Luteitalea sp. TBR-22: one gene and its partner. The protein of the gene in region 2 interacts with the protein of the main gene of each other region in a pairwise test. Links are inferred from orthologs where the notes say so. Each region holds a gene or a part of one and is shown on either strand. Other genes may lie near its edges. The genes, in order: recA and dprA.

The links.
Region 1: the proteins of dprA (region 2) and recA interact in binary tests that used the Bacillus subtilis proteins (3 or more experiments, as listed by UniProt). The link is inferred for Luteitalea sp. TBR-22 from one-to-one orthologs.

Annotation. Positions count from the first base shown.
Region 1 is NZ_AP024452.1:2,982,683-2,993,788, forward strand. Bases 3,673-6,485 are described here. They hold recA (recombinase RecA), read right to left. Parts: upstream 5,687-6,485; coding sequence 4,658-5,686; downstream 3,673-4,657. Other genes in these bases: TBR22_RS12240 (hypothetical protein), read right to left, coding at 3,673-4,206; TBR22_RS12255 (metal-dependent hydrolase), read left to right, coding at 5,941-6,483. Also shown: TBR22_RS12225 (VWA domain-containing protein), read right to left, coding at 1-519; TBR22_RS12230 (hypothetical protein), read right to left, coding at 524-964; TBR22_RS12235 (VWA domain-containing protein), read left to right, coding at 1,285-3,261; more of TBR22_RS12240, read right to left, coding at 3,289-3,672; TBR22_RS12260 (3-hydroxyacyl-CoA dehydrogenase family protein), read right to left, coding at 6,684-7,538; TBR22_RS12265 (acetyl-CoA C-acetyltransferase), read right to left, coding at 7,577-8,764; TBR22_RS12270 (DciA family protein), read left to right, coding at 8,904-9,176; TBR22_RS12275 (nucleoside triphosphate pyrophosphatase), read left to right, coding at 9,177-9,740; TBR22_RS12280 (cytochrome c maturation protein CcmE), read left to right, coding at 9,788-10,240; TBR22_RS12285 (cytochrome c-type biogenesis CcmF C-terminal domain-containing protein), read left to right, coding at 10,247-11,106. UniProt on the Bacillus subtilis protein: Multifunctional protein involved in homologous recombination, DNA repair and competence.
Region 2 is NZ_AP024452.1:5,338,328-5,349,430, forward strand. Bases 3,655-6,464 are described here. They hold dprA (DNA-processing protein DprA), read right to left. Parts: upstream 5,720-6,464; coding sequence 4,589-5,719; downstream 3,655-4,588. Other genes in these bases: topA (type I DNA topoisomerase), read right to left, coding at 3,655-4,570; TBR22_RS22145 (tetratricopeptide repeat protein), read left to right, coding at 5,856-6,230; TBR22_RS22150 (hypothetical protein), read left to right, coding at 6,259-6,464. Also shown: TBR22_RS22125 (tyrosine recombinase XerC), read right to left, coding at 1-298; methylenetetrahydrofolate--tRNA-(uracil(54)-C(5))-methyltransferase (FADH(2)-oxidizing) TrmFO, read right to left, coding at 370-1,866; more of topA, read right to left, coding at 1,910-3,654; more of TBR22_RS22150, read left to right, coding at 6,465-6,999; rplU (50S ribosomal protein L21), read left to right, coding at 7,164-7,478; rpmA (50S ribosomal protein L27), read left to right, coding at 7,493-7,753; GTPase ObgE, read left to right, coding at 7,793-9,043; nadD (nicotinate-nucleotide adenylyltransferase), read left to right, coding at 9,036-9,734; rsfS (ribosome silencing factor), read left to right, coding at 9,721-10,113; TBR22_RS22180 (ComF family protein), read left to right, coding at 10,367-10,840; TBR22_RS22185 (hypothetical protein), read left to right, coding at 10,972-11,103. UniProt on the Bacillus subtilis protein: Protein that helps load RecA onto ssDNA during transformation. Binds cooperatively to circular ssDNA, is able to bridge different segments of DNA. Favors the loading of RecA onto SsbA- or SsbB-coated ssDNA and formation of RecA-DNA filaments.

The DNA of each region.
Region 1 (11,106 bases), 2.4 Mb from region 2 along the record:
CACCTGCTCCAGGCCATTCCGGAGCACGAAGACGCCGGCGCGGATTGGAGACGCACCGTTGACGAGCGAGACAGCGGCCTGGCGGGCGAGCCGTCGTGCCTCGGGGCCAAGTTCCTCGAAGATGACGGCCACCGTCGGCACGTCGACGGACGCGGGAACACCTGCCTGCAGCTCCGGCCCCACGTTCGTTCGCGGACCCGCGATCGATGCAGGCATTCGCACTTCCTCGAAGCTGCTCAGCGGTCGAGCGCGCCCGTCTTCGAGTACCTCGAAGTCCTTCGCCTCCAGGTCGGGGATCGGTTTGTGGTCTCGTCCGCGCACGACTACGTCGAGGACGATCCTCGTGACCTTCGCATTGAAGGTGGGTTGAGTCGCTCGGAAGGGATGCCGGTGGATGAACGCCACGCCGGCAGGGCGCCGCATGGCAGGCTCGGCAGCAGCGGAGGCGACGAGCGCGGCAGCGAGGACGGCCTCGCAGCGCATTCCTCGCCAGCAGGGGGCGCGCCATGGCCTGGGCATGACCTCAGCGCCTCGCCGCGACCTCAGACGCCTGACGGAGATTCGGAATGTGCCGTCCCCGCAGGATGTCCCACAGGCTGCACCGCTGCGAGGACACTCGCCATCGATCCCACTTGGCTCGGTTCACTCGTGACTCGACCAGTGCCAAGGAAGGGCTGGCGACCATGCTGGCACCAATGAGAGGCCACCACGCGGCAGGGAGGTCCGGGTAGACCATGCCGGCAGCGGCCAGCGTTGCCAGGAGCGCACAGCTGGCAGCGGCGATCGCCATGGCCGCAGTGACGAACGGCAGGCCGGTCCTCCGCCAGCACAACCTCGCGCCGATGCCGAGCTGAATCGTCAGGGCGCTCCACCAGATCACCGACCCGGTCGGCTGGGGCGCCACCTTCGTCGCGAGAAAGAAACCGAGGCCGATCACGCAGCCGTACATGAGACTGCCAATCATGCAGAACCTCTCTCTGAACCTGACGAAGAAGCTTGGGAATTCCCGGCAATTGTAGCCCGAGGATCCAAGGCGCTCTCGACGTGGACGCGCATGCAGCCGATGTTCGCTACTGCCGAGGTCAGGCAGATATCGGTAGAACCGCGGCCATCAGAAGAAGGTAGACTCCTCGAACAGCCACAGAGATGAGGCCAGGAGCGCCGCAGATGTTATTCGTTCGCGTTCTGACCGTCGCTGTTCTGCTCTGTTTCTGTGCGCAACCTGCAGCCAGTGACGGGCAGTCCGCACCTGACCAGCCAACGTTCCGGCAGGGAACCCTTGTGGTGACCGTGGACGTCGTCGTCCGTGATTCGCGAGGGCGTCCTGTCCTCGACCTTGCAAGGCAGGATTTCGAGGTTCGCGAGAATGGAGCGCTTCAGTCGGTCCTATCTTTCGAGGCGCCCGCGGTTGGCCAGGGCGCGAGTTTCCCCGAGGCGGGTGTGAACAGTGCCGCAGTGTCGACTACGGCGTCTGCAAGTCAGTTGATCGGTCCGAACACTGGTGCAATCAACCGCAGAGCACTGCCCACGGCCATTGTGTTCGATCGGCTCGCGCCTCAGCCTCGGCAGCTCGCCTACGCCGCCAGTCTCGCCCACATCGAAGCTCTCGGCGCGGACCTACCACCTACGGGGATCTTCGTGCTCGACCCGCGGTTGCAGGTCGCCCAGGACTTCACGGGGCAGAAGCCGTCTCTGGTGCGAGCCCTCGACAGCGTGCGCAGGCGTGCGAACTGGGAGTACAGCTTCAGAGTTGCGAGTTCCGAGGACGACGCGGAGAGAGCGCTGCGCCAGGCGGCGGGCCTTCCTGCGCCCGCAGGTGCCAACGACGCCACGCAGTTCCTGCAGTTGGAGAGGGTACAAGCCGGTTATGCGGCTCTTGGCGGCCTGAGGCTGCTGGTCAAGGCAATGGCCGATCCGCCAGGTCGAAAGAGCGTGGTGCTCTTCTCCGAAGGACTGCTGCTGACCCGGGACCTCGAAGGTGATTTCGAGCGACTCATCGCCGAAGCGAACCGGGCGAACGTCAGCTTCTACATCATCAACAGTGCAGGTCTGACCACTGTCAGTGATGAGTACCGCGCCAGCCAGCAGATTCAGTCTGCGGCGAAGACCATGCTCGATTGCGATCCGAGCGTGAGCGTGTGCTCCGCGATAAGCGGACTCGACCGCGGTGAAGGACCGGACACGAATGCTCGGTCCTTCGACCAGACCGCCGGATTGAGCCGGCTAGCTCAGGACACTGGCGGAACCTTCGTACGAAATCGGAATGATTTCGACGTCGTGCTCCGGCGGATGCAGGACGACCGCCGTCATCATTACCTCCTGACGTACGCGTCGACGAACCCGACGCTGGATGGCACATTCAGGCCACTCAAGGTACAGGTGCGCCGGCGCGGCACGTCGGTTTCCGCCAGACGTGGCTTCGTGGCTTCTCGCGTCGAGTCCTCGAAGCCGTGGCTGTCCCGCGGCGATCCGGCCGTCCTGGCCTTGGAAGCGTCACCGCTTCCCAATGCGTTTCCGTCGATGCTGGATGTTGTTCGAGTCCCGTCGAATGACGGCGGGCGTGCTGCCATCGTCGTCGATGTGCCCATCGAGCACCTGACGGCATCGGCTGGCGCACCCACACCTTCACGCGTCGCCGTCGTGGTGGCGCGCGTGCGGGCGCTCAACGGCGATGTCATCCAGACGTTCGCGCAACGCTACGTGCTGGACGGGGCATTGTCCCTCAGAAATGGGCAGCAACCCCGACTGCGCTTTCTGTGTGCGGCTGTGCTTTCGCCGGGACCGTACACGGTCGAGAGCGCCGTCCATGACGAAGCAGGCCGGCGCAGCAGCGTGCGGGTGAAGTCCCTCGACATGCCGGCCGTTTCGAAGTTCTCAGCCGGGGACGTGTTCCTTGCCAGCAGGGTGGTTCCGATAAAGAGCGGGGACGTCGCAGAGGGCCATCCGTTCCTGACCCGCAGCGGGCACCTCGTCGAGCCCCTGGCCGGAACTCGCGTGAGTCGAGCGCAGCAGCCGGAGCTCATCGTCGCGGTGCCTCTCGACGGTCAAGCGACTCCGGGGCAGCTGACAATCAGCCTGAGCCGTGCCGGTGACGCGCCGCTCCAGGCGGCCATGCCGGTCGACGCGGGCGCCGGACCTGGTACCCAGGTATTTCGCATCCCGACAGGATCGCTGCAGGACGGCTCGTACACGCTGCAGGTGAGCGGCGATTCACAGGGCAACCGCTGGCTCCGGGAACTTCGGCTGACGGTGGCACCCTGAGGCTGGTAGATCTCGGGTTCGGGCTGCTCAGTCAGGCGGGCCGACAACGCGAGGGCTACCGACTTCCGTCGTGAACCTTCGGAATGAGTCATACGTCGCCAGCCCCTCGACATACCGATCGCGCAGCGAGCCCTGCTGCCAGTACCACTCCCACATCTGCACGGGCACCCGGCGGGGCACGCCATCGACGGCGCCGAATGTGACCTCGAGATGGGTATAGAGGTCGGCGGCGCGCGGCTCCATGGTGGCTCGCAGCAACTCGCCGGTGACGCCGTCCAGCACGAAACTGCCTTCGGTCCGCACATCCCGGCCGTTGCGGTCGCGGATGACGCGCAGACGCCCTCGCTCGCTGAAGGAGATCCGGCGAGCCGCGCGACCACTTTCGGCGACCATGCCGCGGTCGCGGAACTCGAACCGCCACTGATTCTCAGGGTGCAGGACGACCATCGGGAACGTCGGGATGTTGATGTTGCGCTCGATGTGTCCGAGGTTGTGGCGGGCGCTGTCCTCGACGATCGCCAGCAGCAGTGCGCGCACGTCGGCCGCTGGTGCCGAGAACAGCTGACGCAGGCGTGCCTCCCGGCCCGCAAGGTCGCGGCCGTCGACGGCGAGCACGTCGCGATGAATCTGCCACGGCACTGACGGATCGTGGACCAGCAGCAGGTCGGACCGGAGGTGCCGCTCCTCGATCAGGCGACCCTTGCCAGGCGACTTTGGAACGGAGGCGGGCCACTGCCGCACCGTCTGCACGTACGCCTCGCGCGCCACGATGCCCTCGAGATCCCGGCCAAAGGCGACGACCTGCTCGCCGGCGAGTCGGAGCAGGTCGGTCGTGGTGGGACGCGCGCTGGAGACCGATTGCGAGGCGCGCGCATTGTCGCGTGCGGGCACGAGGCTCGTGCCGCCCGCGACTGCAACGAGGCACATCACGGCGAAGATCCGCATCGAGTTCTGCCTGCCGACCGTCCGGTAGGGCAAGCGTAGCCGATCGCGTCCGTGAGGCTGTCGGCGCGAACGTCCGCGCGTCGGCCAAGGCCGACGCCTACACCCGGAGGCGGCGAGCTGCCGCGCTAGGGCTTTGTGACTGACTGGAGAGGGGAGATGGTGCCGAGGGCCAGAATCGAACTGGCGACACTACGATTTTCAGTCGTATGCTCTACCAACTGAGCTACCTCGGCACGAAGTAGCGGGCGGAACAACCCGCGAAGCATAGCACAGCCTCGCGTGAGTGGGTAGGGTCGGCTGCGCGCAGCCGACCATCTCTCCATGCAGTGTGTGAGGCAGGGGAGGCGGCCAGGGAAATCCGCCGGGACGGACCTCCGCAAACCCTACCAACTTCTTGTAACGCCCCGCCCCCGCCCGGCGTTTCGCTGGGCGGGCACGGGCGGCGCGGAGATCAGCCGGCGACCGGCTCCGGAGTCGTCGGCGCGAGGCCCAACTCCTTGCGGAGCCGCTCGTCGATGGCCTGGTACGTCGCCGGGTTGTCCTTCAGGAACTGCTTCACGTTCTCGCGGCCCTGGCCGAGGCGCTCGCCGCTGTACGAGAACCACGTGCCGCTCTTGTCGACGATCTTCCGCTCCACGGCGAGGTCGAGCAGGTCGCCTTCCTTGGAGATGCCCTCGCCGTACATGACGTCGAACTCGGCCTCGCGGAACGGCGGCGCCACCTTGTTCTTCACGATCTTGACGCGCGTGCGCCCACCGGTGACCTGGTCGCCGTCCTTGATGGCGCCGATGCGGCGGATGTCGATGCGGACCGACGAGTAGAACTTCAGCGCCCGCCCGCCGGTCGTCGTTTCGGGGTTGCCGAACATCACGCCGATCTTCTCGCGCAGCTGGTTGATGAAGATGAGGCAGGTCTTGCTCTTGGCCACCACGCCGGTCAGCTTGCGCAAGGCCTGCGACATGAGGCGCGCCTGCAAGCCCATCTGCTGGTCGCCCATCTCGCCCTCGATCTCAGCGCGCGGCACCAGCGCCGCCACCGAGTCGACCACCACCACGTCGACACTGCCCGAGCGCACCAGCACCTCGACGATCTCGAGGGCCTGCTCACCGTTGTCGGGCTGCGACACCAGCAGGTCCTCGAGGTTCACCCCGAGCTTCTGCGCGTAGGAGGCGTCGAGCGCATGCTCCGCGTCGACGAACGCCGCCATGCCGCCCAGCTTCTGCGCCTGGGCAATCACCTGCAGCGCCAGTGTCGTCTTGCCCGACGACTCGGGCCCGAACACCTCGATCACCCGGCCGCGAGGCACGCCGCCGACGCCGAGCGCGTAATCGAGGCTGATCGAGCCGGTCGAGATGCTCGGGATGGCCACGGCATCCTTCTGCCCGAGCCGCATGATCGAGCCCTTGCCGAACTGCTTCTCGATTTGGCCCACGGCCATCTCGATGGCGCGCACGCGTTCCTTCAGGTCGTCAACGGGCATCACTCGTACTCCTTGCGGTCGGAAAAGGCAGACAGGCCAGCCGTGCCGCCGTGCGGCAGGCGCTTCGCTGACGCCTTCGTCATTCTAGGGGCGTGCCAGCCGGCTGTCAAGCGAAAGTCTGTCGACAGATTGTGATTAAGCGTCCTGTTCCTAGTGACTTGCGGGCGATGAGCACTTTCGCCACTGGGGACAGGGCTCGCAGCATCTGCACCCTTCAGGTTGCCGGGGTGGAGCAGGATTGCTACTGTCGCCGGATGCCCAGCCCCCTGGGGCACGCGCTGGCCGGTGTGGCGGTCGGCGTGCTCGCCGCCGGTCCCCGCACCCTCGTTCGTCACCTCGATCCGCCGGCCGCGCGGCGTCCCGTGGATACCGCGGTCCTGGCGATGTTGCCCTTCGCCGCGCTCGGGGCGCTGCCCGACATCGACCTGCTGTTCGGCGTGCATTCCATGTACACGCACAGCCTCGGCGCCGTGGTCGTGGTGCTGCTGGTCGCTCGCGTCCTGACCGGCGGGTGGCGCTGGGCCATCGCCGCCAGCCTGGCCTACGCCTCGCACATCCTGCTCGACTGGCTCGGCCACGACACGACGGCGCCGATCGGCGTCATGGCCTTGTGGCCGCTGCGGCCCGACTTCTACCAGTCGGACCTTCACCTGTTCCTGCCCATCTCCCGCCGGTACTGGGTGCCGGGCTTCCTTGCGCACAACCTCACCGCCGTCGCCAGGGAAGTCCTGTGCATCGGCCCGCTCGCCTTCTTCGCCTACTGGCGACTCACGCGCGTGGCCGGCAAGCGGATGTAAGCAGAGCATCCGGACGGGAGTCGGGAGACGGGAGTCGGGAATCGAGGCGCGTCGGGCCGCGGGCGCTTCTCCCGTCGTCTGGCCTGCGGCGCAGGTGATCACGCTGTGTGGACGGCAGGGCCGAGGGATTCTGACAGCGGCCGTGCGCCGGTCCGTACCTCCTGTCTCCGACTCCCGACTCCCGACTCCCGATTCCCGCTCTACGCGTAGTGGTAGAAGCCGCGCCCCGTCTTGCGCCCCAGGTGGCCGGCCGCGACCATCCGGCGGAGCAGGGGACAGACGCGGTACTTCGGATCGCCCAGCCCCTGGTGCAGCACGTCGAGGATCGCGACGCACACGTCGAGGCCGATGAAGTCGGCCAGCGTGAGGGGCCCCATGGGGTGGTTCATCCCGAGCTTCATCACCGAGTCGATCGCCTCGGCCGTGCCGACGCCCTCCATCAGCGCGAAGACCGCCTCGTTGATCATCGGCATCAGGATCCGGTTGGCGATGAACCCGGGGTAGTCGCTCGCCGGGATGCCCGTCTTCCCGAGGCGCCGGCACAGCTCCTCGGCCAGCGCCATCGACGCATCGGACGTCGCCTGGCCGCGGATCAACTCGACCAGTTGCATCAACGGCACCGGGTTCATGAAGTGCATCCCGAGCACCTGCTCGGGCCGACGCGTCGCCGCGGCGATCTCGGTGATCGAGATCGAGGACGTGTTGGTCGCCAACACCACGTCTTCGCGCACCAGCGCATCGAGCTTCGCGAAGAGCTCGCGCTTGGCGTCGCGCTGCTCCACGATCGCCTCGACCACGTAGTCGGCATCGGCGAGGTGGTCGATGGAGCCGAAGAAGGCGAGGCGCCCCAGCGTCGCGTCGCGATCCTCGGCGCTCAGCGTGCCCTTCTCGACGAACTTGCCGAGGCTCTTGCTGATCGTCGCCTTCGCCTTGTCGAGCGCTGGCGCCGACACGTCGACGAGGCGCACGTCGAACCCGCGCTGCGCGAACGTCTGCGCAATGCCGTTGCCCATCGTGCCCGACCCGATCACGCCTATCAGTTGGATGTTGGTCATGTGCGTCACGGCGTCGGCCGGGGGCGACGCCTGCGTCCTCAGGGGCGTTCGATCGCGAGGGCGACGCCGTTGCCGCCGCCGAGGCACAACGCGGCGACGCCGCGTCGGAGGTTCCGGCGTTCCAGCGCGTGCAGCAGCGTGACGAGCACGCGCGCGCCACTGGCGCCGATCGGGTGGCCGAGCGCCACCGCGCCGCCGTGGACGTTGACCTTGTCCTCGGGGATGCCCAACTCTCCCGTGACGGCGATTGCCTGCACCGAGAACGCCTCGTTGATCTCGAACAGGTCGACCGAGTCCATCGTCCAGTCGGCCTTCTCGAGGACGGTGCGGATGGCCGGCACCGGGGTCATCATCACCCACTTCGGCTCGAGGCCGGAGGTCGCCTGCGCGACGATGCGCGCCCGCACCGTGAGCCCGCGCTCGGCGGCCACGTCGTCGGCCGCGATCACCAGGGCGGCGGCGCCGTCGTTCACCCCGGGCGCGTTGCCGGCCGTGACGGTGCCATTGGCATCGAAGGCCGGCCGCAACTTCGCCAACGCCTCGACCGACGTGTCCTCGCGCACCGACTCGTCGCGGTCGACGACGATGGCCGGACCCTTCTTCTGCGGAATGGTGACCGGCAGGATCTCGGCCGAGAAGGCGCCCTCGCGCTGCGCCTGGGCCGCCTTCTGGTGGCTGCGCACCGCGTAGGCGTCCTGCGCCTCGCGGCCGATGCCGTACTTGCCGGCGACGGCCTCGCCGGTCATGCCCATGTGCCAGTTGTCGACCGCGCACCACAGGCCGTCCTGGATCATGCTGTCGACCACCTGCGCGTGGCCCATGCGGAACCCCTCGCGGGCCCGCGGGAGGAGGTATGGCGCCTGGCTCATCGACTCCATGCCGCCGGCAACGACGATGTCGCGATCACCTGTGGCGATGCCCTGGGCGGCGAGCATGACGGCACGTAGCCCCGAGCCGCACACCATGTTCACGTTGAGCGCCGGCACCTCGGCAGGCAGGCCAGCCGTCAGGGCCGCCTGCCGTGCCGGATGCTGGCCCAGCCCGGCCGACACGACGTTGCCGAGGATGCACTCGTCGATGTCGTCGGGTGCCAGCCCCGCCCGTGTCACGGCCTCCCGGAGCACGAGGGCCCCGAGTTGCGGCGCGGTGAAATCCTTGAGCCCGCCGAGGAACTTGCCGGTGGGCGTGCGAACGGCGGAGACGATGACGGCCTGACGTTGGCGCATGGCGGGGACCTCCCCGGGAGGGGCTCCGTACAGCCTACCCGAACCGCCATGCCGAGGGGGCAGGCGTCGGTTTTCGTAGACTCGCCGGTCTGCGCCTCCGGCGCGACGGCGCCCGGACAGGGGCTGCTATGCTGCGGCCGTGTTCTCCTCCAAGGAACTGGCGCCCGGCACCATCATGAAACTGATTGCCGCCCAACCCCACAGCTGGGGCAAGGTCGAGGCGTCGTGGCATCTGGCCGTGGGCGGGGCCATGGCGCGCCTGAGCAGTCCCATCCGTGAGGCCGATGGCGTCATCTACGTGCGGGCCAAGGACGGACGGGTGGCTGAACAACTCGACCTGCATCGGCGTGTGATCGAGGGGCGGCTCCGCGAGCTGCTCGGCGATGCGGGACGAACCTTCTCGGTGATCTAGATGAAGCTCGTGCTCGCGTCCTCGTCGCCGCGCCGGTCGGCGCTGCTGGCGGCGATCGGCTACACCTTCGAAGTCCGGGCGACCGACGTCGACGAGACGCCGCTGCCCGACGAGACCGGCGAAGCGCTGGTCCGCAGGCTGGCGGACGCAAAGGCGCGAGCCGTGGCGTGCGGGCCCGGGGAGATCGTCCTCGCGGCCGACACCACCGTGGTGTGCGCGGGCGTGATCCTGAACAAGCCGGAAGACGACGCCGAGGCAGCGGCGATGCTGCGGCAGCTCTCGGGCCGGGCTCACGACGTGTACACCGGGGTGACCCTGCGCCACGCCGATGGTGAGGAGGCCTTCGTGGAGCGGACGACGGTGTGGTTCGCGCCGCTCGACGAGGAGGAGATTGCCTGGTACGTGGCCTCGGGCGAGCCGCTCGGCAAGGCCGGTGCGTACGGCATCCAGGGACGGGCCTCGCGCTTCGTCACCCGTGTCGAGGGTTCCTACCCGAACGTGGTGGGCCTGCCGGTGGCGCAGGTGGCGAAACTTCTGGCGAAGTACGTCCAACCGGCGTCATAATCCGCCAGAGGGGTGACATTCGTGCACCCGCGCCCCTCCCCAAAACCATGAGCGGATCCAAGACCGTCAAGATCGCGATCTCGACCCTCGTCCTGGGACTGGCGTTCAGCGCGATGCTGTACTCGAGTCTCAGCGAGGATACGCAGTACTACAAGCACGTCAACGAGGTGATGACCCAGCCGGCCAACTGGTACGGCAAGCGCCTGCAGCTGCACGGCCATGCGTCCGACATCCGGCGCAAGCCCGACTCCCTGGACTACCGCTTCGACGTCGCGTACGGCGGACAGGTCGTCAGGGCCAACTACACCGGCATCGTGCCCGACACGTTCAAGGACGGGTCGGAGGTGGTGGTGAAGGGGACGCTCGGGCCGGAGGGGTTCGTCGTGGAACCCAATGGCGTGATGGCGAAGTGTCCGTCCAAGTACGAGGCCGGCTCCCCGGGCAACCCGGGAGGCGCGTCGCATCCCGCAGGCGTCAAGCAGACGTCGGCCGCGAACTAGCGCGCCATGCCAGCGCTCGGCACGTTCCTCCTCCTGTCCTGCTTCGTGGTTGCGGCCTATGCCGCCACGGCGTGCCTCGCGGGCGCGCGGCGCCAGTCGACGCGCCTCACCGAGAGCGGGATCGGGGCCTTCTACCTCGTGACGGCCCTCATGTCGGTGGCCTCGGCGATCATCATGTACGCCTTCGTCACCGACAGCTACGCCATCAAGTACGTCGATCGGTACTCCGACGCCGCGCAGCCGCTGTTGTTCAAGCTGACGGCGTACTGGGGCGGCCTCGACGGCTCGATCATGTTCTGGGTGCTGCTGCTGTCGGTGTTCGGGGCCATCGCGGTCCGGAACTCGCGCGAGTCGCACCGCGAGCTGATTCCGTACGTCGTGGCGGTCATCGCCATCGTGGAGATGTTCTTCCTCTTCCTGATGGTCGTGCACAACAACCCGTTCGAGACGTACCTGGCCGACATCCCGCCGGACGGGCAGGGGCTCAACCCGCTCCTGCAGAACGTCTACATGGTCATCCACCCGCCGTCGCTGTACATCGGCTTCGTCGGGATGACGATCCCGTTCGCGTTCGGCATGGCGGCTCTGGCGACCGGGTACCTCGACGACTCGTGGTTGCGCGCGGTGCGGCGCTGGACGATGGTGAGCTGGCTGTTCCTGTCGCTCGGCCTCACGCTCGGGATGATCTGGGCGTACGAGGAACTCGGCTGGGGCGGCTACTGGGGCTGGGATCCGGTGGAGAACGCCGGCCTGCTGCCGTGGTTCACGGCGACCGCCTTCCTGCATTCGGTGATGGTGCAGGAGCGTCGCGGCATGCTCCGCGTGTGGAACATGACGCTGGTGATCACGACGTTCTTCCTGACGAT
Region 2 (11,103 bases):
CCGGGTCGTCGTCTCGCACGCCCTCCCGCCGCAGATAGCGCGCAAAGCTCCTGAGGGCGGAGATGCGGCGGGCTGCCGTCGATCGACTGTTGCCACGCGCGTGGAGCTCGCCGAGGAAGCCGCGGATCGCATCGGGCGTCACGTGGGCCGGCGTGAGGGCGTGACGGGGCGTGCCGGTCGAGGCGCCGAGGAAGTAGAGGAACTGCACCAGGTCGGCGTCGTAGTTCCGGACCGTGTGCTCCGACGCGTTGCGGTTGAGCGCGAGGTGATCGCCGAAGGCGCGGATGGCGTCGCGCAGCGGCGACGCGGCATCGACCTCGCGAGTGACCGGCTCGACCGGTCGCCCCGGCCGCGTCGTCGGGCCGCGCCTCACGCGCCGACGCCGACGGGCACGACCTCGCCCAGCCAGCCATCGAGGGCCGCAAGCGCTCGCTCGGAGAGCGCCCGGTTGCGCAGTTCCTTCTTGCCGGGACCGCCCTGCCGGCGACCGCGACCGGCCCTGGGCCGTTCGGCGAGCGGAGGCATGATCCCGAACGTGATGTTGGACGGCTGGTAGTACTTCGCCTCGGCGTGCGACACGTAGTAGGCGAGCGCCCCGATGGCCGTCTCGCGCGGGGCGACGACGCACGCCTGGCCGAGGGCGACTCGTGCGGCGTTGATGCCGGCGAGCAGCCCCGAGGCCGCCGACTCGACGTACCCCTCGACACCGGACACCTGGCCGGCGAAGAACAGGTCGTCGCGCATCCGCACCTGCCACGTGGGACGCAGCACCGTGGGGCCGTTGATGTACGTGTTGCGGTGCACCATGCCGAAGCGGACGAACTCGGCATGTCCGAGCCCCGGGATCATCCGCAGCACGCGCGCCTGCTCGCCCCACTTCAGCTGCGTCTGGAAGCCGACGAGGCTGTAGTGGTCGCCCGCCAGCGTGTCCTGTCGCAACTGCACGACCGCGAACGGCAGGCGGCCGGTGCGTGGATCGGGCAGGCCGACCGGCTTCATCGGGCCGAAGCGCAGCGTGTCGGGACCACGATGCGCCATCACCTCGATCGGCAGGCAGCCCTCGAAGAACTGCGCCTTGTCGAAGTCGTGCACGGTGGCCGACTCCGCGGTGGTGAGCGCCGCGTAGAACGCGCGGTACTCGGCCTCGGTCATCGGGCAGTTCAGGTAGTCGCCCTCGCCGTCGTAGACGCCGCAGGCAGGGCCGGACACCGACGACTGGGGATCGGGCACCGTGTCGGCGCTCTCGCTGCGTCGGGCCGGCTCGGTTGCGCCGAACCGGCCGTCCTGCTCCGTCGCGCGCAAGCTTCGCCCCCAGCGTGAGGCGCGGTACACGACCGACATGTCGATCGTCTCGGCGAGCACGATCGGGCTGATGGCGTCGTAGAACGACAGGTGTTCGGCGCCGACGAGGCGGACGATGTCCTGCGACAGGGCGTCGGAGGTCAGTGGCCCGGTGGCGATGACGACGGGACCGCCCGTGCTGGCCGGATCGGGAATCGCCGGCACCTCGCCACGTACCACCTCGATCAGGGGATGACTGGTGACCGCTTCGGTGACGGCCCTCGAGAAGAGCACGCGATCGACGGCAAGCGCTGCACCCGCCGGCACGCGCGTCGCCTCCGCGCACCGCATGATGAGCGAGCCGAGGGATCGCATCTCGTGCTTCAGCAGGCCCACCGCGTTGTCGAGCTTGTCGCCGCGGAAGCTGTTGCTGCACACCAGTTCCGCGAGGCCGTCCGACTGGTGTACCTCGGTCGGGCGCACCGGACGCATCTCGTGCAGCCGCACGGGGATGCCACGCGAGGCGACCTGCCACGCCGCCTCGCTGCCGGCGAGTCCGCCGCCGATGATGGTCACAGTCGGCATTCAGACGGCCTTCGTCGTTCGGCCCTTGGGGCAGGACACGGGCTCAGGCGGATCGCTTTGCGGCGCGCTTGCGGGCGCCGCCAGCAGGGGCTCGCTTGGCCGGGGCACGGCCCCGGCCCTTCTTCGCCGACGTCCCTTCACGCGCCTTCAGCAACCCGACGGCCTCGTCGAGCGTGAGGCTGTCGACCGCGACGTCCTTGGGCACCGACGCGTTGGTGGTGCCATCGGTGACGTAGGGCCCGTAGCGCCCCTCGAGGATCTCGACCTTGGCCTGCGACGCGGGATGCAGGCCGACCTCGCGCAGCACGGTGCGCGTCGCGGTACGCCCGCGGCCGCGCTTCTTCTCCTGCTTGAAGAGCTCGATGGCCTGGTCGAGGGTAATCGTGAACACGTCGCTGTCGGCGCCGATCGACCGGAACTCGTCACCACGCTTCACGTACGGACCGAACCGCCCGAAGTTGGCGATGATGTCCTGCCCGGTCTCGGCATCGTGGCCCACCGTGCGGGGCAGTGACAACAGCTCGAGCGCCCGCGCGAGCGTCATCGTGTCGGGCCGGTCGTTCTTGGTGAGCGAGGCCCGACGCGGCTTCTCTTTGCTGCCCTTCTCGGGGGCCTCCCCCAACTGCACGTACGGGCCGAACCGGCCGTTGAGCACGTACACCGGCAGGCCGGACTTCGGGTCGTTGCCGAGGCTCTGGGGCCCCTGCGTCTTCTCGCGGAGCAGCGTGAGCGCCTGCTCCAACGTGAAGTCGGCCGGCGCGACGTCCTCGGGGATCGAGGCGTTGGCCTCGCCCATCTGCACGTAGGCACCGTAGCGGCCGATGCGGATGACGATCTTCTGCCCGGAGTCCGGATCGACGCCGAGGTCGATCACCGGGTAGTCGATGCGGTCCTCGTTGGTCACCAGGTGGCGCAACCCGGGCCAGCCGTCCTGCCCGTTGTAGAACTGCTCGAGGAAAGCGGTGCGATCGAGCTCGCCGTTGGAGACCTGGTCGAGATCCTCCTCGACGCGCCCCGTGAAACCGAGCTCCACCAACTGGCCGAAGTGGTCCTTGAGCAGGCGGGTGACGGCAAAGGCGGTGTAGCTCGGTACGAGCGCCTTGCCCTGCCGCCACACGTAGCCGCGACGCTCGATCGTCTGGATGATCGACGCGTAGGTGGACGGGCGGCCGATGCCGTCCTCCTCGAGCCGCTTCACGAGCGACGCGTCGGTGTAGCGGGGTGGCGGCACGGTCTCGTGCGCCTTGGGGTCGAGTCCGACGAGCGCGACCGGGCCGAGCCCGGGCGCGGTGATGCGATCGCCCACCGCAAGCTTGGGCAGGATCGTCTCCTGGTCGCCGAGTTCGCTCGCCGGATCGTCGCTGCCCTCCACGTAGGCCCGCAGGAAGCCGGCGAACTTGATCGCCTTGCCGGTCGCCGTGAACACGTGCGGCGTGCCGTCGGCGCCCGTGGCGGTGATCTCGAGGGTCGTGCGCAACAACTGCGCCTCGGCCATCTGCGACGCCACGGTGCGCTTCCAGATCAGGTCGTAGAGGCGCGCCTCGTCGGGGGGCAGCGACAGCGACTGCGGCGTCTGCTCGAAGTCGGTCGGGCGGATGGCCTCGTGGGCCTCCTGCGCGTTCTTGACCTTGGTCTGATACTGGCGCGGGCCGCCGTAAAAGGGCTCCCCGTACATGCCCTTGATGGCCCGCGCCGCCTCGCGGAGGGCCTTGTCGCTCAGGGTCGTCGAGTCGGTGCGGTGATACGAGATCACGCCGTCCTGGAACAGCCGCTGCGCCGCGCTCATCGTGCGATCGGCCGAGAAGCCGAGCTTGCGGTTGGCTTCCTGCTGCAGCGTCGACGTCGTGAAGGGCGCCGACGGGCGCTGCGTGGCCGGCTTCTCCTCGACGCTGGTGACCGTCCACGGCAGCCGCTGCGACAGCGACTCGCGCATCCCTCGGGCCGCGGCCTCGTCGAGCAGGCGCACGTTGCGCCCGATGAGCGCGCCGGTCGTCGGATCGAAGTCCTTGCCGGAGGCGACGCGCTCCTGGCCGACCCGCACCAGGCTCGCGGTGAACTGCGTGTCGGCGGTCCTGACGCGGGCGTCGAGGTCCCAGTACGCGCTGCGCCGGAACGCGCGCCGCTCCTCCTCGCGCTCGACGATCAGGCGGACCGCCACGCTCTGGACGCGGCCGGCGCTGAGGCCCGTCTGCACCTTCTTCCACAGCACCGGCGACAGCATGTAGCCGTACAGGCGGTCGAGGATGCGGCGGCTCTCCTGCGCGTCGACCAGCTTCAGGTCGATGTCGCGAGCATGGGCGATCGCGTCGCGGACGGCTTCCTCGGTGATCTCGTGGAAGACGATGCGCTTGACGGACCCCTTCGGCTTGAGCACCTCGCGGAGGTGCCAGCTGATCGACTCGCCTTCGCGATCCGGGTCGGTGGCCAGCAACACTTCCGGCGCGTCCTTGACGGCGGCCTTCAGCTCCCGGATCCGCGACTTCCGGTCCGACGAGACGACGTAGTACGGCTTGAAGCCGTGCTCCACGTCGACGCCCATCCGCCCCCACGACTCCTTCTTGATGGATTCGGGGACCTCGCTGGCGTTCTCCGGGAGGTCGCGCACGTGCCCCACGCTCGCCTCGACGCGGAACTGGTTACCCAGGAACCGGGCGAGGGTCTTGGCCTTGGCGGGACTTTCGACGATGACGAGGGGCTTGGACATTGGCGTGCGAACTTTACGTTACCACTTCCGTTCCGGGGGCAAGAATCGGCCGGCGGCATCGCGCGCGAGCAGGCCGGCCAGTTCGAGATCGAGCAACTCTCCGAGCAGATCCGAGGAATTCCGGCCAGTTTCGCTGATCAACTCGTCGAGTGTGGCGCCGCCCTCGCGCGCCAGCAGCGCGCGCAACGACGCCCCGTCCGGCCCCCGACCGAACGTCGCGGGCTCGTCGGACCGGTCGTCCCGCGCCCCGCTGGCGTGTGTCTGGTCCGCACCTGAAGTGGCAACGGCGACGCCCCGATCCCATCCCAACTGGTCGAGCACGTCGGCTGCCGTCTCGACCAGGCGGGCGCCGTCCCGGATGAGCGCATGCGCCCCGGCATGGGCGCCGGTGCGCACGTCGCCGGGCACGGCCATCACGTCGCGGCCCTGTTCGAGTGCCAGCCGGGCCGTGATCAGCGAGCCGCTGCGCAGCGCGGCCTGCACCACGACCACCCCCGAAGCCAGCCCGGCGAGCACCCGGTTGCGCAAGGGAAAGTGGTGGGCCAGCGGAGGCGTGCCCGGGGCGAACTCGCTGATCAGCACGCCCTGCCGGGCCAGGTGGTCGGCGAGCGGGGCGTGGTCGCGCGGGTACGACTGGTCGAGCCCGCACCCGAGCACGGCGACCGACCGGCCGCGGGTCAGGGCGCCGCGGTGCGCGGCCGCGTCGATCCCTTGCGCGAACCCGCTGGCCACCACCACGCCTGCTGCCGCGAGGTCGGCGGCCAACTGCCCGGCGACCTCCCGCCCCGACGCGGTGGCTCGCCGCGAGCCCACGATGGCCACGATGGGGGCATGAAGCGTCGCGACGTCTCCACGCGTCCACAGCAAGAGCGGCGGATCCACGAGGCTGCCGAGCAGAGGCGGATAGAGGTCGTGGTCAGGCCAGATCAGGCCGTAGCCCAGCGTCGCGGCCCGCGCGGCCATCCGACCGGCCTCGGCGCGCCAGTGCGCCACGGCGCCCGGACCGTGCAGGCCTGCCGCCTCGAGGCTGTCGGCCAGCGGCAGGGTGGGCCACAGGCCTGGCGCGGCCCTGAGCATCCGGGCGATGCAGGCCGGCTGGGCCGCGGCGGCCAGTCCGAGGGCGAGGGCATCGAGGGACGGGGCTGACACGCGTGCGGCTGGTGCAAAGTGGCCGCCATGCCGGCTGAAACGTGAGCTCGCGCGTCAATTGATCCTGTCGCGTGTCGGGAGGCAGGAACTGCGATTATCGGGGTTCCGGCACAGGTGTATAGTGGCAATCAGTCCCATGACCAAGACCCGTTCGTGGATGCTCGCGCTGGCGCTCGTGCTGGGTGCGTCTGCCGTCGCGTCGGCCGAGGACAAAGCCCGCGAGCAGGCCCGGGCGCAGGTCGAGTTCGGCATCGCCGTCGCCCAGAAGGGCCTCTGGCAGGAGGCCGTGTTCCGCTGGGAGCGCGCCACCGAGATCGACCCGACCTACGCGGCGGCCTACAACAACCTTGGCATCGCGTTCGAACAGCTCGGAAAGTTCGATCGGGCGGGCAAGGCGTACGAGAAGGCGCTGGAGCTCGAACCCCAGAACCTCTCCATCCAGCAGAACTACGATCTGTTCAAGGAAATCAATGACCGCGCCAAGAGGAACTCGGGCACTTCGGGCAGCTAGCCTCGCGCTCGCGGGCGCGGCACTGGCCATGGGCGTCGGCTGCACCTCGGTGTACGAGGTGCCCATCGACACGCCCATCCAGGCCAAGCTGGACGTCACGCCGTTCTCGCGCGTCCACGTGGTGGGCTTCATCTCCGGTGGCGCCGAGGACGTCGACGCCAACATGGAAACGGTCCGCCTGCTGCGGAGCCAGTTGCGCACCAAGAGCAAGTTGCGGGTCATCGAGGCCGACCCACTGCCCCTGCAACAGGTCGCCCGTGACCAGGCCAAGGGCCCGTCCACGCCGGGCTCCCCCGTGCCCGCCGACGCGCCGTCGTCGATGGCGTTTCCCGAGAAGATCCTCGACGAGAAGGATCTCGAGGCCTACGAGCCGCTGTTTGCCAACGCGGCGTACTGGAAGAAGATCGGCGAGGAGTTCCAGCAGCCCCTCATCGTCACCGGCACCGTCATCTTCCGGCCGCACCAGGCCTCCGGCATCGTCACGCAGGAGCGCGAGGTGTACGACCAGTTCGGCCGCCGCACGGTGATGCCGACCCGCGTGTACATGGAGCGCAAGGGGTACATCCTGCGGCCCAAGCTCGTGTTCATCGACGGCCGGACCGGCGCGGTGCTGTACCAGGAGAGCTACCGCGAGGAGCGGCTTTACCCGAGCCAGCAGAACGTCCCGGCCCTGTCGTCGTTCTTCGAGCAGATGGATGCCGTGTTGCCGTCGTTCCTGAACACCTTGAGCACCACCCGCGTCCGCGGTTCGCGGATCATGCTGAAGTAGAAGGAAGGGCCAGGTACCGGGGACCGCGCCCTACCAAGGCATCGCGCCATTCCCGGCATTGCGGCATTTCTGGTTCCCCTCCCCAGACGGGCTGTGCTATGCTCGTCGTCTTTGCCGGGTCCGGACAGCGGACACCGTAGCAGTAGCACGCAGGAGCAACGACCGTGTTTGCCATCATTCAAAGCGGCGGCCGCCAGGTGAAAGTCACCCCGGGCGAGATCGTCACCGTCGACCGCGTCGACGTCGAGGCCGGCCAGGAAGTCACCGTCGAGCAGGTGCTGCTCGTGGGCAAGGACGGCGGCGACGTGCTCGTCGGCGCCCCGTTCGTCGCGGGCGCCCGCGTCGTCGGGACGGTGGCCGGCGAGTCGCGTGGGCCGAAGATTCGCGTGTTCAAGAAGAAGCGTCGCAAGGGGATGCGCCGGACCAAGGGGCATCGCGCGACCTACACGCGCATCCAGGTCAAGGACATCCTCGTCTAGCAGGGACGTACGTCATGGCTCATAAAAAGGGACAGGGCAGTTCGCGCAACGGGCGCGACAGCAACGCGCAGCGCCTGGGCGTGAAGCAGTTCGACGGCAACGTCGTGACGGGTGGGTCGATCCTCGTCCGTCAGCGCGGCCGTCGGTTCAACGCCGGCCAGAACGTCGGCCTGGGCAAGGACGACACGCTGTTTGCCAAGGTGTCGGGCGTGGTCAAGTTCGAGGACCACGGCGCCCGCGGCCGCTTCATCAGCGTCCACCCGGTCACCGAGTAGCACTGCTCGGGACAGGCTCAGGCCGTCCCGCATCCCCGCATGTTCGTTGACGAAGTCGACATCGACGTCAGCGCCGGGGACGGCGGACGGGGCGCCATCAGCTTCCGGCGGGAGAAGTTCATCCCGCGCGGCGGCCCCGATGGCGGCGACGGCGGTGCTGGCGGATCGGTCTACCTGGTCGCCAGCCCGCACCACAACACCCTCGTCAACTACCGGTTCCACCCCGACTTCGCCGCGCCACGCGGCGGCAACGGCGAAGGCTCGCTCCGCACCGGCAAGTCCGGCAAGGACCTCGAGCTGCCCGTGCCGCCCGGCACGGTGGCCTACCGCATCGACGAGTTCGGCCACGCCCACCAGTTCGCCGACCTCACGATGGTCGGCGACCGCGTGCAGGCCGCCAAGGGCGGACGCGGTGGACGCGGCAACGCGCGCTTCACTTCGTCGACCAACCGCACGCCGCGCCGCGCCGACTCCGGCGAGAAGGGCGAGGTCTTCAAGATCCGCCTGCGGCTGAAGCTGCTCGCCGACGTCGGCATCGTCGGCTATCCCAACGTCGGCAAGTCGACGCTGATCGCCCGCGTCTCGGCCGCCAAGCCCAAGATCGCCGACTACCCCTTCACCACGCTCGTCCCCAACCTCGGCGTGGTCGCGCTCAGCGGTGATCGCAGCTTCGTGATGGCCGACGTGCCGGGGCTCATCGAGGGGGCGCACGAGGGCAAGGGCCTCGGGCACCGGTTCCTCGGGCACGTCGAGCGCACCAAGGTGCTCCTGCACGTGGTGGACGTCAGCGACGCGTCGGGTCGCGATCCCGTCGAGGATCTCGAGGTCATCCGGCGCGAGCTCGAGCAGTACGTGCCCAATGCGGACACGCTCGATCCCGATGCGCTGCCGCTCGCGGCGCGGCCGCAGGTCGTCGCGGCCAACCGCATCGACATCCTCGGCGACCCGGCCCGCCTCGAGGCGCTCCGGGCCCACGCGGCGAGCCTCGACCTGCCGTTCCACGCCATTTCCGCCGTCACCGGCGAGGGCGTGCCCGAGCTGCTGGAGACGCTCTGGCCGTACGTGCAGCACGTCAGCGCGGAACGGGCCCTCGAACGGGCGCGGCGCGCCGAGGCGGACGCGGCACGCCCGGACGAGGCGCCGGCGGTCGGCCCGGACACGGCACCGCCGGAGGCCGACGTCGACCAGGCGGCACCTGCATCCGGGCCGGCGCCCACGCGCCCCTCGTCGATCGAGGCGCTGAGACGTTCGCGTCGCAGCCCGGCAGCGCCAGACGCCCCGCATGAGTGAGCGCCCCTTGCGCCTCGGGGTGCTCGGTGGCACCCTCGACCCAGTGCATCTCGGTCACCTGGCCGCGGCCCACGCCGCAGCCCGGGCTCTCTCGCTGGACGCCGTGTGGCTGATGCCCTCGCACGTCCCCGCCCACAAGGCCTCGCCCAGCGCGTCGCCGTGGCACCGCTTCGCCATGGCGGCGCTCGCGGCGGCCGACGACCCGCTGATCGTGGCCAGCGACCTCGAGCTCGCCCGCCCCGGGCCGACGTTCACGTGGGACACGCTGCAGGCGCTGGCCGCCCTCGGCCACGACCCGTTGCAGATTTTCTTCATCACCGGCGCCGACGCGTTTGCAGCAATCGACACCTGGCACCGCTTCCCCGAGGTGCTCGACGCCGGCCACTTCGTGGTCGTGACGCGCCCCGGCCACGCGCTGCCGGAGGCGACGCGCAACCACCCGGCGGTGGCGCCCCGCCTGCGCGCCGTGCCGCGCGGCGGGGTGCTCGATCCCGCCGATGGCGCCGGGAAGTGCCGCATCTGGCTGGTCGAAGCCGACACCCCCGACGTGTCCTCGACCGACATCCGTCAACGAGTCCTTACTGGACAGGAGGTGGGCACCGCCGTGCCTCCCTCCGTGGCCGCGCACATCCGCCGGCACGGCCTGTACACCCCCACACCGGCGGCGAGACGCTTGCATGGCGAGTACTGACGCGCAGCGGGCCGAGCAGCAGCCAGCCCCGATCCCGGACGACGTCCGCGCCGCGGTGGACGCGGCGCTCGATCGCAAGGCCACCAGGGTCACCCTGATGGACCTGCGGGGCGTCGGGGCGTTCGCCGACTTCTTCCTGATCTGCACGGGCACGAACATCCGCCAGGTGCAGGCGATCGCCGACGCGATCGAGGAGAAGCTGAAGGCACACGGGATCCGTCCCGCGCACGTCGAGGGCTACGACCGTGCCGAGTGGATCCTCCTCGACTACTTCGACCTCATCGTGCACGTCTTCACGCCCGACACGCGCGAGTTCTACTCGCTCGACCGTCTCTGGGGCACCGCCCCTCGCACCGAGCTGGCCGTCGAGTCCCGCTGAGCCGGCGCCCCCGGGCCTGCTGGACGCCGCCCTGGCGCTGCTGCTCGCCCCGGCGTGCGTGGCGTGTCACGAGCCGCTGGCCCGGCCGACGGCCGGACCGGTGTGCGACACCTGCTGGGCCGCCGTGCCCTGGTACGAGGGGTCGCTCTGCGAGCGGTGTGGCCGGCCTCGACCCGCCGGAGCGACCTGCCGGTGCGACGACCGGCCGCCGCACCTGTCGGCCATCGCCTGCGCAGCCCGCTACGACGGCGTGATGCGGGCCATCGTGCAGGCGTTCAAGTACGGAGGCCACCAGACGCTGGCGCCCCGGCTGGCCGCGCACCTCGTCCTCCACCCGCACCTCCACCTCGACGCGATCGACCTCGTCGTCCCCGTGCCGCTGCATCCCTGGCGACGGTTGCGCCGCGGCTTCAACCAGGCCGAGCGGGTCGCGCGCGCGCTCGGCGCGCCCGTCGCGCAGCCACTGGCACGCCTTCGCTGGCGGCATACCCAGGCCGGCCTCCCCGCCGAGGCGCGGCGACGGAACCTGCGTGGGGCGATTGGCCTGCGACCGGCGCTCACGGGACGTGGAGCCGCACGCGTGCGGGCGATGGTCGCCGGTGCCCGCATCCTGCTGGTCGACGACGTGGTGACCACCGGGGGAACGCTGTCGGCGTGCGCACAGGTCTTGCGGGAGGCCGGCGCGCGCGACGTGCGCGCCGCGGTCGTGGCCCGCGCGGAGCGCTGACGCCACCAGGGACTGGGCGATGCCGCGTCGGCGTCCCTCAGGGCAGGCGACCGCGCCGGGGTCACCATGACGAACGGCGGGGTAGACACTCCACCTGGCCTCTGTACACTTCGGCGCAGGAGATCCGTCCCATGCCCCGATTCCGCTCGTTCGTGATCGCGTGCGCGCTGCTCGCGACCCTGCCGGCCACCAGCCTCGCCCAGGCGCCCGCCGCGTCCACGGCCGCCGCCCCGTTCGTCGTCGAGTATTACTACAAGACGCGC